DNA from 3 places in the Paenibacillus diazotrophicus genome. Region 2 is predicted to be linked to each of the others. Evidence: riboswitches for the same ligand, from Rfam matches in the RefSeq annotation. Region 2 holds a riboswitch; each other region holds the start of a gene.
The links. A riboswitch is a leader RNA that binds a small molecule or an ion and turns the genes downstream of it on or off. The one in region 2 is predicted to bind cyclic di-GMP.
Positions count from the first base shown of each region.

Region 1: linked by a shared signal. The riboswitch ahead of ACAN54_RS11750 (PA14 domain-containing protein) and the one ahead of ACAN54_RS25675 (thiamine pyrophosphate-binding protein) in region 2 are both predicted to bind cyclic di-GMP.
Region 3: linked by a shared signal. The riboswitch ahead of ACAN54_RS17570 (S-layer homology domain-containing protein) and the one ahead of ACAN54_RS25675 (thiamine pyrophosphate-binding protein) in region 2 are both predicted to bind cyclic di-GMP.

Region 1 is NZ_JBGJZN010000002.1:99,000-103,951, reverse strand. It holds gene ACAN54_RS11750 (PA14 domain-containing protein) at 1-1,598, opposite strand, end outside; cyclic di-GMP riboswitch class I at 1,612-1,692, opposite strand; gene ACAN54_RS11745 (sugar phosphate nucleotidyltransferase) at 1,906-3,279, opposite strand; gene ACAN54_RS11740 (UDP-glucose dehydrogenase family protein) at 3,630-4,952, opposite strand, start outside.
Region 2 is NZ_JBGJZN010000008.1:245,492-250,443, reverse strand. It holds gene serA (phosphoglycerate dehydrogenase) at 1-86, shown strand, start outside; gene ACAN54_RS25680 (methyl-accepting chemotaxis protein) at 364-1,614, shown strand; cyclic di-GMP riboswitch class I at 2,111-2,204, shown strand; gene ACAN54_RS25675 (thiamine pyrophosphate-binding protein) at 2,312-3,955, shown strand; gene ACAN54_RS25670 (carboxymuconolactone decarboxylase family protein) at 4,030-4,398, shown strand; gene ACAN54_RS25665 (hypothetical protein) at 4,578-4,922, shown strand.
Region 3 is NZ_JBGJZN010000004.1:150,344-155,295, forward strand. It holds gene ACAN54_RS17550 (ABC transporter permease) at 1-575, shown strand, start outside; gene ACAN54_RS17555 (ABC transporter permease) at 572-1,372, shown strand; gene ACAN54_RS17560 (ABC transporter ATP-binding protein) at 1,414-2,457, shown strand; gene ACAN54_RS17565 (DUF6953 family protein) at 2,648-2,884, shown strand; cyclic di-GMP riboswitch class I at 3,121-3,213, shown strand; gene ACAN54_RS17570 (S-layer homology domain-containing protein) at 3,265-4,952, shown strand, end outside.

The sequences.
Region 1 (4,952 bases), on a different contig from region 2:
CTTTGCCACATCAGACGAATATTCGCATCGCCTGTATTTTCGTAATATTCCACTTTAATATCATAGAGTTGGCCTGCCTTCAAAGCGATCGTTCCGATACGCTCGGTTCCGCTTTGTTTGGTCCAGCTGTCGATTACGGCTGTTCCGTTAACCCAGACCCGGATACCATCATCAGACGTAGTGATAATCTGATAAGTTTCACTATACAAAGGTTTGATCTGCCCGGTCCAGCGGATCGAGAAAGAATCCACTCCAAGCAAGGTGTCAGGTGCTGCCTGACGCCAGTTAAAATTGAGCAAAGCATCGTTACGAACCAAAACAGGTGTACCCGATAGCGTCATGTTTTTGAAGTATTGTCCCTGAAGACCGTTCACAACAGGCGTCTGTGCCGAGTTATCCGGCGCCGGCGCAGCTGTTGGTACAGGCGTTGGGCTCGCTGTTGGTGTTGCGGTCGGTGTAGCCGTTGGTGTCGCGGTCGGTGTTGCGGTTGGTGTAACCGTTGGCGTTGCGGTCGGTGTGGCCGTTGGTGTTGCGGTCGGAGCAACGGTCTGAACGAACCCCGCTTTATATTTATCAAGCGTTACGGTGTAACTGTCACTCATAAAGCTTTTGATAGTATCCGTAGTATTGTTATCATAGAGCATTTTTCCCCAGTTCATCATGTATACCCATTTTTTCTGATAAAGCTGGAGCTTGGCTGTACTTGGCATTTCACCGTTTTCACCGATAGCAATAGGCTTGCCGTTCGCAAGAATTGCCAGGTTGTCATGATACTTGTTCATATAATCATTGTTATATATGTCTGCTGCAAGGATGTCTACCTTATTTGCTCCCGGATAGGTCAGTTCATATGGATCTGACCAAGCATTAGGAGCGTTAGGGTTCCACACCCACAGCAGGTTGTTTAATTGATGAACGCCCACAAAACGCTCATACATAATATTCCAAAGTGCCGTGTAATTGCTCTTCTTCCCCCACCAGAACCAGTCACCGTTCATTTCGTGATAAGGTCTCCACAGTACAGGAACACCTGCGTCCCGCAAACTCTTGAGTGAAATTGCCACTTTATCCAGATCGGCGATCAGGCTGTTATATTCAGCCGTTCCCGGTGTTACATACTTATTGAAGTCTGCTTGGCTGAGCGTCTTCTGCACATTGGACCATAGATAGGAGGTCCCCGGCAGTTGCTCATGGAAGGTCATAGCGACGATACCGCCATTTTTATACCAGTTGATCGCACTGTTCACTACATTTTTACGCTGAGTTGCTGCTGTACTTTCCGACTGGCCGTTGATCACACCAAGTTCAAAACCATGGAGGGCAGCGAATTGTCCGCTGGTTCCCTTCAGTTTGTTACTGTACTCATCCGGGCTCTCCAGGTAGTCATGTTGACCTGTAATAATGCCTTTGCCTGTAATGGCGTACAGATCATTAAGCAGCTTAACGGCTCCTGCTGAAGCACTCGGATTAACCGGCGCTGAAGAGCTCGAAGCAGCTGCAGTGGAAGGTGCAGTCCCCAAACCCAGTGGAACAGCAGTCAAAAACAGGGCAAGCGATAAAATGGTGCACAGTAGACGCGACTTACGGTAAGTAGTCAAAATTCATCTTCCTTTCGGTAGCCAGGCTGCCACTCTTTCGAAGGCCCTATAGCTTTGCGTCCCTATCTTTCGAGTAGGTTTGCCTTTTTCGTATTGGAAGGAATTATCCCTCTTACCGTAAGTATCGTCGCTATTTAATTTTTAGTTTAGAGCATTAATGAATTTTTCTTAATAATTGGTTCTTAATACCTGTTTTGGATTTGTCACCATTGGGTAAATAGATAGTTTAGCCCTAGGTTACACCCTGTCCTATACAGAAACCGGGACGTTTCGGTCGAATTCTACAGCATGTTTCGCGCTGTTATTTTTAAGAAATAAATTGATGAAGTGCAATGTCTTTCCAGTCCAGCGTTATGCGGATATTATCCTCTTCCACCAGCTCTGAGCCGGTCTGTACTTCAATGAACTCCACATCTGTCAGTGCCAGGATTGCATGCTTTGTACCTTCCGGTATGCGCACCACATCTCCCGCTTTCACATTATGCATCTTCTCATTCAGCACAATGCTGGCTTCACCGCTGACGATCGTCCAGATTTCACTGCGTTTATGATGGAGCTGATAGCTGATATTTTTACCTTCGGCGATGAAAATCCGCTTGGTCAGCACCTCGTTGCCCTCATCATATTTCACATAATCAATAACCTTGTAATGACCCCAGCGGCGTTCCTCGTACATCGGTCTTTGTTCAAAAGATTTCAGCACTTCCTTGATCCGCGGGCTTTCTGCTTTGTGAGTGACCAGAATACCATCCGGGCTGGCTGCGATGATTAAATCCTTTGCGCCGATTACTGTAATCGGAATATCCAGTTCGTTGATCAGGCAGGTTCCTTCGGAATCGGCAGTCACGAACCCTTTGCCCACGTGATTGCTGCTCATCTCCTCGGTGAGGGTATTCCAGGTGCCAAGATCCTTCCAGAAGCCGGCGTAAGGCTGAACTACGATGTTCTCCTCTTTTTCCACCACTTCATAGTCAAAACTGATAGAACTCAGCAATTTATATTGCTTCTGCAGCTCCTCATAATTCAAAGGCAAGCCTTTACGCTGCAAAATATCCAGCAGATATCCCAGACGGAAAGCGAATACTCCGCAGTTCCACAGCGCGCCCTTGCTGATCAGCTCCTCAGCCTGTACACGGTCCGGCTTTTCCTGGAAGTGACTCACCTGCAGATAACCGCTTGCCGCAGCTTCGTCGCTGGTAGGTATAATATAGCCGTATTTCTCGGAAGCCAGTTCAGGAACAACGCCCATCAGCGCCAGGTTTGCACCGCTTTCTTCCATGGTTGCTTCAAGCTGAACGACGGTGTCAAAAAAGGAAGCTTCCACATAAGGATCAACCGGCAAAATGGCTACGGTCTCGCTGGGTGACACTCCTGCCACCGAATATAGATAAGCTGCAGTCAATGCGATGGCCGGGAAAGTATCACGACGTTCCGGCTCCACAATGATTGGCACCTCTGAGCCGAGCTGGCTCTGTATCATCTCCACTTGGCTGCGGCCGGTCGCCAGGAAGGAGGATTCTGCCATCCCTGTCTCCTGCAGCTGTCTCCATACACGTTGTACCATGGATTCCGGTTCACCCGCCGGACTTTGCAGTACCTTCAGAAATTGCTTAGAACGTGAGTCATTGGACAGTGGCCAGAGACGTTTACCAGAACCGCCAGATAGAAGTACCAGTTTCATAAGTGAACCCTCCTATTTATGTTTTGTCGCGATAATATCGGATTGTTATTGTGAGCTTCTGTCGTAAAAAGATTAAGACTTAACTGTAACGGGAGTCACTGCAAGGAACATTTGGACTTTCGGCCGCTGTTGTCACCAGATTTCTTCGATTAGACTGCTAAGCGCAGTTGAAATCCGGTGACAAAGGCGGTCGCTTCCGCTCCTACAGTTCCAAAATTCCTCTCCGTTCCTTCCCTTAACAGCTTCCAAAGCTTAATGCATTTGCAGGTGAAGCTCACTGCTAAAGATCAGCTATTGCTGCTTGTATGCACGGCAGTTAAGAGCAAGCAAGAGCAGATCAGATCAAAGGATTAGATCGCTCCGGCTACGCTGGGAGAGTAGCCGCTAAGGCCCCCCATTTGCGGGCGTCCGACGGAATGATATTCGATGCCGGTGCCTTCGATCTGCTCCTTGGAGAAGACGTTACGGCCATCGATCAATACTTGGCGGCGCATGCTGCCTGCAAGCTTATGCAGATCAATGTCCTTGAACATACTCCAGTCGGTCAGCAAGCATACTGCATCACTGCCTTCCGCAGCTTCTTCCGGCAGTGCGCACCAGCGAAGCTGAGGATGATCGTATTGCTGTCTGAAGTTATCCGCAGCAATCGGGTCGTACAGCTTCACTGTGGCACCTTCGGCCACCAGGGCTTCCACGATTTCACGGGCAGGTGCTTCACGTACATCATCGGTGTTCGGTTTAAAAGCCAGACCCCATACACCGATCACTGCACCACGCAAGCTGCCCAGCGATTCATGCAGCTTGGAGATGATCATGAACCGCTGTCCCTTGTTCACTTCAACTACGGATTTCAGCAGCTTGAACTCATAGTCCACGTTGCCCGCAATCTGGATCAGCGCATTGGTATCTTTCGGGAAACAGGAGCCTCCATAACCGATGCCGGCCTGCAGGAACGAGGAGCCGATTCTCCGGTCCATCCCCATGCCTTCCGCCACCAGGGTTACATCAGCTCCCACTTTTTCGCAAATGTTGGCAATCTCATTGATAAAAGAGATCTTAGTTGCCAGAAAAGCATTGGATGCATATTTGATCATTTCCGCACTGCGGATATCCGTTACGAACACATTTTCCGTGAAGCCCTGGTGAAGCTGGCGCATCGTAGGCTCAAGCTCTGGGTTATCAAGTCCGATGATAATCCGGTCAGGATGGAGCGTATCGCGGATGGCCGAGCCTTCACGCAGGAATTCCGGAGCGGAGACGATGTCGAAGGGATGATTCGTGTGGGAGGCGATAATGCCGCGGATTTTTTCGTTCGTGCCAACAGGAACTGTCGACTTGGTCATGATGATTTTATAACCTTCCATCGCTTGGGCGATCTCTATGGCTGCACCTTCGATATATCTCAGATCTGCTTCGCCGCCTGGTAGTGAAGGTGTCCCTACGGCCAGAATGACGATATCGGAGCGTCTTACTGAATCCTGCAGATCGGAGGAGAATGACAGCCTGCCCTCACGCAAGTTCATTTCTATCAGTGCTTCGATACCCGGCTCATAGATAGGAGATTCCATCCGGCGGAGCTTATTGATCTTTTCCTCATCCTTATCTACGCAAATCACATGGTTCCCATTCAGAGTAAAACATACGCCAGATACAAGACCGACATAGCCGGTACC
Region 2 (4,952 bases):
TCGATAAGGCTGTTCCTCAGGCCGTTCTGGTGAAGCTGGCAGGACTGCCAGAAATCAATACTGCGGAAGAAATCATTTTACTGTAAAAAGTCTCTGAATAGGCGCTCTTTGGAACGCTTGCATACGCCTGCTGTTCCAAGGAGCGTTTTTCTATTTCGGTCGTTGCCTGTGAGCCGGAAGAACCAGTGATAACAAACTTGTCTATTTGTAAAAACGATTACATTATATGAAGCAACGCTTTCAATATTAATGCCCGAAAGACCTATAAGAGCATTTTTATGTCAGTTCTTACAATAGACCTCCCCCATGAAAACGCCTATAATATTACAATAACCAACATTATTTTAGGGGGAACTTTTTATGATGGAATGGATGAACAAGCTTCCGTTAAAACAGAGAATTATTGCCGGTTGTTACCTGGTTGCCGCTTTATTCGCTGTCCCTGTATTAATCATGTTTATAGCAATGGGCAAGATGCTTATCGGCATTATCATGGTAGTGGTCTTGGCTGGACTGACTCTCCCTCTCGCACGCTTTATTGAGAGAACGCTTACATCCTCTTTCGACGACATTTCCAACGTAACTCATACGATTGCCAAAGGGGATTTTACAACCCGGGCAGATGAGAACGGTTCCATGGGTGAGGTCAGCCGTTCCTTTAATACAATGATCGACAAGCTAAAAAAAATCCTTACCGAAGCCTCGCAGATTACCCGTCAGGTTATGGATGCCAGCCGCGGGATTGAAGACAAGAATCAAAATCTGAAGATTGTAATGGCCCAGGTCTCCTCCTCTTCCAACGAGCTGGCTCTTGGCGCCAATGAAATCTCCGTAGACATTGCCGAAATGACTGAATCTATCAAGGACATCGAAACCAAGGTTTCGAATTATACTAGCTCTACTAAAGAAATGAATAGACGTTCCGTACATACGCTGGAATTAGTGGAGAAAGGCCGCCTATCTGTTGATACTCAAGCAGAAGGCATGCGTAAAAATATACAAGCTACCCAGAAAGTCGCCGACACGATCGAAGCCCTATCACATAATGCCCAGGGGATCACGATGATCACCAAAACCATTACAGAAATCGCCGAGCAGACCAACCTGCTTTCACTCAATGCATCGATCGAAGCTGCACGCGCCGGTGAACATGGCCGAGGCTTCGCTGTGGTGGCCCAAGAAGTACGAAAGCTTGCCGAAGAATCCACAGCCTCTACCAAAGAAGTATTCAGTCTGGTACGCAGCATTGAGAGCGATATCAAACAAGCGATCGAGAATATTGCTATCAATGAGGAAGTCGTACAAGTGCAAAATGAAATGATCCTTGAAACGGCTAATATTTTTGCCCAGATTGTCCAAAGCGTCCAGTACATAACCGAACAAATAGCTTCTTTTTCCTCCGAGAGCGACCTGATGCTGGAAAGTGCCCTGAAAATTTCCGGAGCAATCGAAAATATTTCTGCGATTACTGAAGAAACTGCGGCAGGAACCCAGGAGGTGTCGGCAGCAATGAACGAACAAATTAATGCGCTGCAATCCGTTGCCGAAGAAACCGAAAAAATGACCCAAGCTGTATTCCAACTCCAGAAAACGATCCATATTTTCAAATTCTAATTCCTTTCCACTTGTGCCGCTTCTAATGAAGCGGTATTTTTTTGTTCACAAAATGCTCGATGTTGATTTCATAAAAATCAGTTTTTTGACAGCAGTTCGAACCGGTAATGGTTTTGCACTTCCTTACACAGGTTTTAGTGAAAGCTTCAAATCTATAAAGAGTTGGATCCAAACGACATCTCGTTCTTAAGTCTTATTAAACTATTAACAATGAGACTCCACCTAATCATTTCAGTCCATAAAGCCTTATCCCGATAATTAATTAGTTCTATAAACCTACACTCATTTAATTCTGATTTTCCTTCACAATTTGTATTTTTAAGATTTTCTTAAATTTTATTTTAGGATAATTTCCGATTACCTGCTCTCTCTTGCACCACATTTTACAATTCACATGGATTGTAAATTTCGTCAAAAACTGAGTTTTTCGGGACAAATATATTGACAAAAGAGGAGTCAGAAATATATTGTAAAGTAAAATTATACATTTTTTATTACCACATATCGGCAAAATTCTCCGAAAGGGAATGACGCAAAGCCATGGATCTACAGTCTCATTTTTATGGGACCATGACAGCCAGGTTGCTGAACAACCGAACGTTTGGGAAACCTCGTTCTTAATGGTTATTCAATGCAGCCGGCCTGTACTCTCTTGAGTACAGGTTTTCTATTTTACTAAATATAAAACATTGGGTGGGTGGATTCTCTGAAAACAGTCGCAGATTATATGGCTGAGGCACTAAAAAACCTTGGTGTAACACATTCTTTTGGCATAATCGGCAAGTCTATTTGTCCTGTAGTTCTGAAAATGGTTGACTATGGGATTGAATTTATTCCCGGCAGGCATGAAGCGAGCTCCGGGTTCGAAGCAGCAGGCTATGCTCTTAAAACTGGCAGATTAGGTGTGGCTTTTGGGACCTCAGGTCCAGGAGGAACTAATCTTCTTACAGCAGCAGCACATGCTAAGGCGAATAATCTGCCAGTGCTGTTCATTACAGGACATCAATCTATCAAGGAACTGGGAATCCCCCAGTGCCAGGATTCTTCTTCCTATCTGGCCGATCTGGCGGACATGTTCAGACCCGCTACACTCTTCAGTAAGCTGGTGGAACGCGGCGATCATTTCGGCACCCTTTTTAATCACGCCGTTTCCATTGCCTTGGGCGGACAGCGCGGACCGGTCCATTTGTGCATCCCGTTTGATGTTCAAACAGAAATGTTGGAAGAATGCCGGATAGTGATCCCTGAGCGCGAACATCTTGTTAATACCGCTAATTTTGAACGTGTAATTTCAGCAATCAATGCTTCCAGTCATCCGCTGATTATTGCAGGCAAAGGGGTTAACCGTTCTCTTGCACACCAAGAGCTCATTCAGCTGGCAGAAACCTTTAACATCCCTGTCGTTACTTCACCAGGTGGCAAAGGCGCAATTCCTTGGGACCACCCGTTGTATCATGGACCGATTGGTGTTGGCGGATGCAAGCATGGTGATGATCTATTGAACCGCAGTGATCTGTATATTGTGCTTGGTTCACGACTGAGTGATATGACCATATGCAATCTAAAGGCTGAAAACCACCCGAAAACACTGATCCAATTTGATGTAGATCCTACCTTTGTAGGGAAAATCCTAACTTCAGAGACCCTCTCAATCGGCGGAGATTTGCGGGACAATTTAGCTTATTATCTTCAAATTTTAGATACTGCTGCTATAAAAAAACACGTAACAGAAGCCGATGTTCATTATGTGGAAGAGCTGCCTGTTCTCTCCAAACTGTCTCTCGCCTCAGTTATGAGCACCTTAAGCGATTTGATACCTTACAACAACACTGTGTTTGTGGATGACGGCAGCCATGGCTTTAACGCCGTGAAATGGTACAACGTGAAAAAACCAGGCAGCTTTGTCTTTGATGCTTATTTTGCCTGCATGGGCAACTCTATTGGCATGGCGATTGGTGCTAAGGTGGCAGCCCCTGAAGAAACGATCGTATGCATTACCGGGGATGGCTGCTTCATGATGCTCGGTACGGAAATCAACACCGCAGTGTGCAAGAATATTCCGGTAATCTTCATCGTGGTGAACAACATGCAGCTGGATATGGCGCTTAAAGGTATGCAAAAGACAACAGGCAGAATCGATGGTACGATCTTCGAAGTACCTATGGATGCCGTGAAATTCGCTGAATCCCTTGGAGCCACAGGCTACAAATGCGAGACTGCAGAACAATTCAACGATGCAATCCAAGCCGCAGTCGCATCGAACCGTGTAGCGGTCATTGAATTGCTGACCGACCGTGATGAAGTGCCTCCAACAGCTCATCGTGTGTTGAATCTCAATTAAAATTACAGCGACGTCAAGAATCATTTCTCTCATGATAGATCCTTGACGCTCATCAGAATGCAGGAGGCTTGTCCGTGGAAAACAACATTAACAGTGGACTTAAACATTTTTCCAACCTATCCGGGGACTATGGTGCCAAGGCGCTTGCGCCTATTAAGGAGCATTTTCCCGAACTGGCCGAGTACATCATGGGCAACGCCTACGGCGACATTTTTCAACGCACAACGATTGGTTCTGACTGGAAGGAAATCGCCGTCATATCGTCTTTGATTACTATGGGCCAATTCGAGCAGCTTGGAGTCCATTATGTGATGGCGCTCAGCGTCGGAATGACTGTGGATCAGATCAAAGGCATCTTACTGCATTTGGTGCCGGTAATCGGTGCTCCAAGAGTCATTTCAGCTTTTAATGTGCTGCTTGCAACCCTTGAAGAAATCCAATAATTGCTTTGTAAACAATTTTATACAAAGTTCGACTTTTTTCTTGCAAATATGTTAAAAATATGATTCTATTAGAGGGAAAATGTCCCAAAATTAAGTATTCATGTCGAAATAAGGCGTGGGATTATAGGTTTCGGGATTTATTCTGTTATACACATTTATTTTTTGGGAGAGATGAGCAAATGGGTAAATTTATTTTGAAAACCGATTCTGTAAACAAAGTCATTAATATTGAATTAGAAGGAACCTTCTCCAATGAGGACGGTCTCAAATCGATTCAAGCTTACCAGCAGACCATTAACCCTATTACGCCTTCAGAATACGCGCTGCAAATTGACTGCAGAAAGCTGAATGTTACTTCTCCTGATGTTGTGCCTTTGCTTGAAGGCTGCTTCATTATGTTCAAATCGGATGGTTTTGAAAAAGTAAACCTGACTCTTGAAAACAACCCCATTCTAAAAATGCAGCTCGCGCGTCTGGGCCGCAAGGCTGGACTTGAAAACTTGGAGATCACTTCAACTGTTTAATCATAAATATTGTTCATCGCCAGCAACTCG
Region 3 (4,952 bases), on a different contig from region 2:
TTATTCTGCTGGGCAACAACGGTGTGTTCACGCTGCTGTTCAAGCAGTGGGGCTGGAGCGTATTTGACGGATTTAACCTGTACAGCTGGTCCGGTCTGATTCTGGTGTACGTCTATTTCCAGATTCCGCTGGCCTTATTGCTGCTGTACCCGGCGTTCTATGGCATCCGTGAGCAGTGGAAAGAGGCGGCAGCCCTGCTCGGGGCAGGGCCCTGGCAATTTTGGAAAACGGTCGGTCTTCCGGTATTGTCTCCAGCGATCTTCGGCACACTTGGCATTCTCTTCGCCAATGCAATGGGGGCGTATGCCACGGCCTATGCGCTGGTTGGCGGGAACTACAATCTGCTCGCTGTCCGCATCGGCTCTTTGGTCGCCGGCGATGTGGTGACCCAGCCGGAGATGGGCAGCACACTCGCGGTTCTGCTGGCACTAAGCACGCTGCTGGCTGTGTTCCTCAATCAGCGGATGGTGCGTCGGATGGAAGGATTCAGCGGCAAAAGCACCGCGCGGCGGGAGCGCAGCAGCGGATTATCCAAACGGCGCTGGCCTGTAGTCGGTGAGGAGGCGGGACAATGAATACCCGTAAGGCGGGCTTTGCCCCGCGCACCTTCATGTTCCTGCTCATGGTCTACTTGCTGTTGCCGCTGCTGGCGACGGGGGTGTACGCTTTTGCCCAGGATTGGCAGAATACGCTGCTACCCCGGAGCTGGACAATGAACTGGTTCGGTGACATGTTTCAGGATATCCGTTTTCTGAAGGCACTGTGGACTTCGCTGTATTTGTGCATCATCAGCGTTCTGCTCAGCCTTGCCGTGATGCTACCGGCAGTTTTTGTCATTACGGTTTATTTTCCGCGTTGGGAAAGCTTCATGAAGGGGATTGTTGTGCTGCCTTACGCCGTGCCGGGAGTCGTGGCAGCTGTGGGGCTGATTCGCACCTATTCCTCCGGCCCGTTCGACATTTCAGGTACCGCTTATTTGCTGGTAGGGGCTTATTTCGTGGTCATCCTGCCGTATATGTATCAGGGCATCCGCAACAGTCTGCTGAGCGTGTCCGCCGTAGAGCTGCTGAATGCTGCCGAGCTACTTGGGGCCAGTAGACGTAAGGCTTTTGTGAATGTGATTCTGCCGAATATCTGGCCTGGAGTCATGGTCTCTGCGCTGCTGTCCTTCTCCGTGCTGTTTGGGGAGTTCGTGTTGACCAATATGCTGGTGGGCGGTCATATCCAGACGATCCAGGTCTATTTGTACCAGCGTGTGGGTGAAAGCGGACATCTGGCCAGCGCGATAGCCATTTCCTATTTTGTGTTTATTCTGCTGCTGTCGGCCGTGCTGATGAAGCTTGGAATGAAGATTAAAAGCCAGGTGAAATAAGACCTAGCGGCTGAAGGCCCACAATAAGGAGGGATCGGGGAATGAACGATTTTTTGAAGCTGCAGGGAGTCCGTAAAAGCTTTGGCGATTCGCCAGTATTGGCCGGCGTGGATCTGAACATTGCTGAGGGGGAGCTGGTCACGCTACTAGGTCCTTCGGGATGCGGCAAAAGTACGCTCCTGCGCTGCATCGCAGGGCTGACCGAGCTGGACAGCGGCAGTATTCAGCTCGCGGACAAGGAGCTGACGAAGCTGCCACCGCGCAGCAGGGACGTGGGCATGGTGTTCCAATCCTATGCGCTGTTCCCCAATCTGACCGTCAGCCAGAATGTCGAATATGGCATGCGCATGCGCGGTGTTGCTCCGGCGGCGCGGCGTAGCCGGTGCGAAGAGCTGCTGGCGCTGGTCGATCTCGAAGACAAGCGGGATGTCTATCCGCAGGCGCTGTCCGGCGGACAGCAGCAGCGGGTAGCGCTCGCCCGCTCGCTGGCCGTCCAGCCGAGGCTGCTGCTGCTGGACGAACCGCTCAGCGCGCTCGACGCCAAAATCCGCAAGAATCTGCGGGCGGAAATCCGCGATATTCAGCGGCGGCTCGGGATGACGACGCTGTTCGTCACCCACGACCAGGAGGAAGCGCTGATTCTCTCGGACCGGATCTGCATCATGAACCAGGGTCGCATGGTGCAGGAAGGCTCCCCGGAGCAGCTGTACAAGGCGCCCCGCACAGAATTCGCTGCCCGGTTCATTGGCAGCTATAACGTACTCAGCCGGGCGGAGGCACTCGCGCTGTTCCGCAGAATTGACAGCCGTTCCGACCGTTTTGCGATCCGCCCCGAGGCTGTCATTCTGCTTCCGGAGGGTGAGGCAATTCAGGATGATGCGGACGGTATGTCCGATGTACGCGGACACGTGCAGGCGGTGTCGGTTCTGGGCAATATTATCCGCGCCACTGTCGTGGCCGAGGGTATCCGTCTGACCGTAGACCTGCTGAATGACGGCCGCTGGCTGCGGGTCCGGGAAGGGGATCATGTGACTCTTTTGCTGGATCCTTCCCAGTTGCTGCATCTGGAACAGGAGGGGGCATAGCAGGGCTAATCGCTGCTCCAGATGCAGATTGTCCCACTGATGTACCCTTGCTTGGACCTTCTGTCTATAGAGGCAACAACACGGGATGCCTCCTGTACAGAACCCTTCAGTCCCACCCCTCGCGGCGGGCTCTATTCATGGTACAATGGGAAGGCATAATAGAGGGATGTACAGGAAGGAGCAGTACCTGATGGAACCAACCGCGCAAGAGGTAGCGGAATGGATGGTTAAGGAGATCCGTTTTACGGGAACCCTGCACCAGACCGCCGCGATTGAATATGTGAAGGCCAATTTTGGCGAGCAGTTTGTGTTTGTGAATGAGAATGGGAATGCCTCGTTGTCCAAGGATGTGAAGAAGGCCTTCCGCAAGCTGCATGGCGGAAGAATTGCCTGGGACCGTGACGGATTCCTGTGGGCCTGGACCTGATATAGCTGAAGCGGCATATCTCTTTAACAAGGACACCACGGTCCTTAGAAGAAGTAATAGGAGCTGACATGAACCACATGCGGGTGCTACTCCCCATGTGGTTTTTTCTATATCTATATCCCTAAATAAGTAAAGTATAGAATATATTAATTTCACAGGAATAAATTCCGATAATGATAGAGTCCTATACATCTAAAGTCACAAATACATAAGGATAAAGGGACAGAAAACCGAGTTTAGAACAAAGGCAAACCCGTACGAAAGTCGGAGACGCAAAGCCACGGGCCTACTTCATCCGGGAAGGATGTTAGGGCAGCCGGGCCGCTCAAGGCACTTGGTTTTTTGGCGTGCCTATAAATAGCGCTGGGGGAGAGAAGTGAATGAGGTTTGCAAGGGAAATGAAGTTGTCGCGGCACATGGTGGCCGCAGTGGCGGTGGTATGCATGCTTGGCGGCCTGTTAAGCGGGGGACTTGGCACGAAGCTGGCTTCGGCAGCCGGGACAGACCCGGGCAGAACGGACTACAGTGTATCCGGTGACCGGATTGTGTGGCTGGAAGCAGATGCGAACGGGGTCAAACAGGTGCACGTGCTAAGTCAAGCCAGCGGAACAAGTAAAGTGCTTACGACCGGTTCATCTGCCAAGGATGCGCCTTCTGTGGGCGGCAACACTGCCGTATGGGCGGACAAGGGAACGGAGCCGGAATCCTCATTGAACTGGGATATCTACGCTGCGGATCTTGCAACAGGTACCCGTACCAAGCTTAACAAGCAGTCCGGCCCCTATGGGAATCCGACTACGGATGGTGTCGGTGTGGTCTGGTACGAGCGCAACAATTACGGCAGCATGATCTATCATGACCTGGCTACGGGCCTTGAAGCCGACTTAGGTGAGGGACGCTTCCCTGTACTGGCTGATGGAAATGTGGTGTATAAGAATGCCCGTGACGGGGGCCTTAGCCTGCTGGATTTAAGCAGTGGAGTTACGCGTGCACTTGTTAGTCTGGGCGGAGCGAACTACGTGGACTGGTTTGTTTTTAACGGAAATTATGTGCTCTTCAAGCAAAAGAACAGTGCTTCCGGGAACAAGGTAGTGCTGCTGAATATCAACGATCTGACGTCTCAGCCTGTGGATCTCACGGAGATGAAACCCGGAGGAGCAGATTATGCCTTTATGTCCATAGGTGAGAGGCAGGCTGTTTTTCAGGAAGACATGAACGGTATGGCTACACTTCATCAAGTAAACCTCTCAACCTATGCGGTAGAACGGCTGCCGGCGATAGAGACAGGGGCTAAGCTGATCGGCATAAGCGGCGATAAGCTGCTGTACAGCAAGAGTGATAACTATATAGGATCGATTGATTTGCAAAAAGGGTCAACCACTCCGGATCCGGGAATAACGCCTAACAACGGTACGGGTTCGGCTACGGGAGCGAAGACCCCGGTAGTCACCGGAGCCAAGGATAGTCAGGTAATCGGCAGTACTGGGGGTACCTTGTCTGTATTGGAAGGGTGGGCGAGGCTGGAGATTTCAGCAGGAACGTTCCAGGATCCTACCACGGTAAGCTTGGCTCAAGCAGAGCTGGATACGAAGGTACTGCTCGACGCGGGAGGCAAAAAACTGCAGAAAGCAGGTTCCGTCTGGCAGGTGCAAGCCAGTAGCCCATTCCACATCCCGGCAAAGCTGGCGGTAAGATATCCGAACGAAGAGCCTTGGGTGACGGGGCATGAGAAGCTTGGAATCTACAGCTACGATCCGGCAAAGGGAAGCTGGAGCTATATTGGCGGCGTAACTGCGGCAGAGCAAGGATATGTGCAGGCCAAGATTACAGCCTCTGGACTGTATGCGGTCATGCTGCGAGATATTGGGTTCATAGATCTGTCAGGCCACTGGGCACAGCAAGCCGTAGAAGTCCTGGCAGCCAGAGGAATTGTAAATGGAATGAATGGAACCGTGTATGCGCCAAAAGGCATCCTGACCCGGGCTGAATTCACCAAGCTGCTTGCAGCAGCACTTCAATTACAGCCGGTGCAGCCGGATACAGCGACCTTCCGTGATGTATCAGCAGC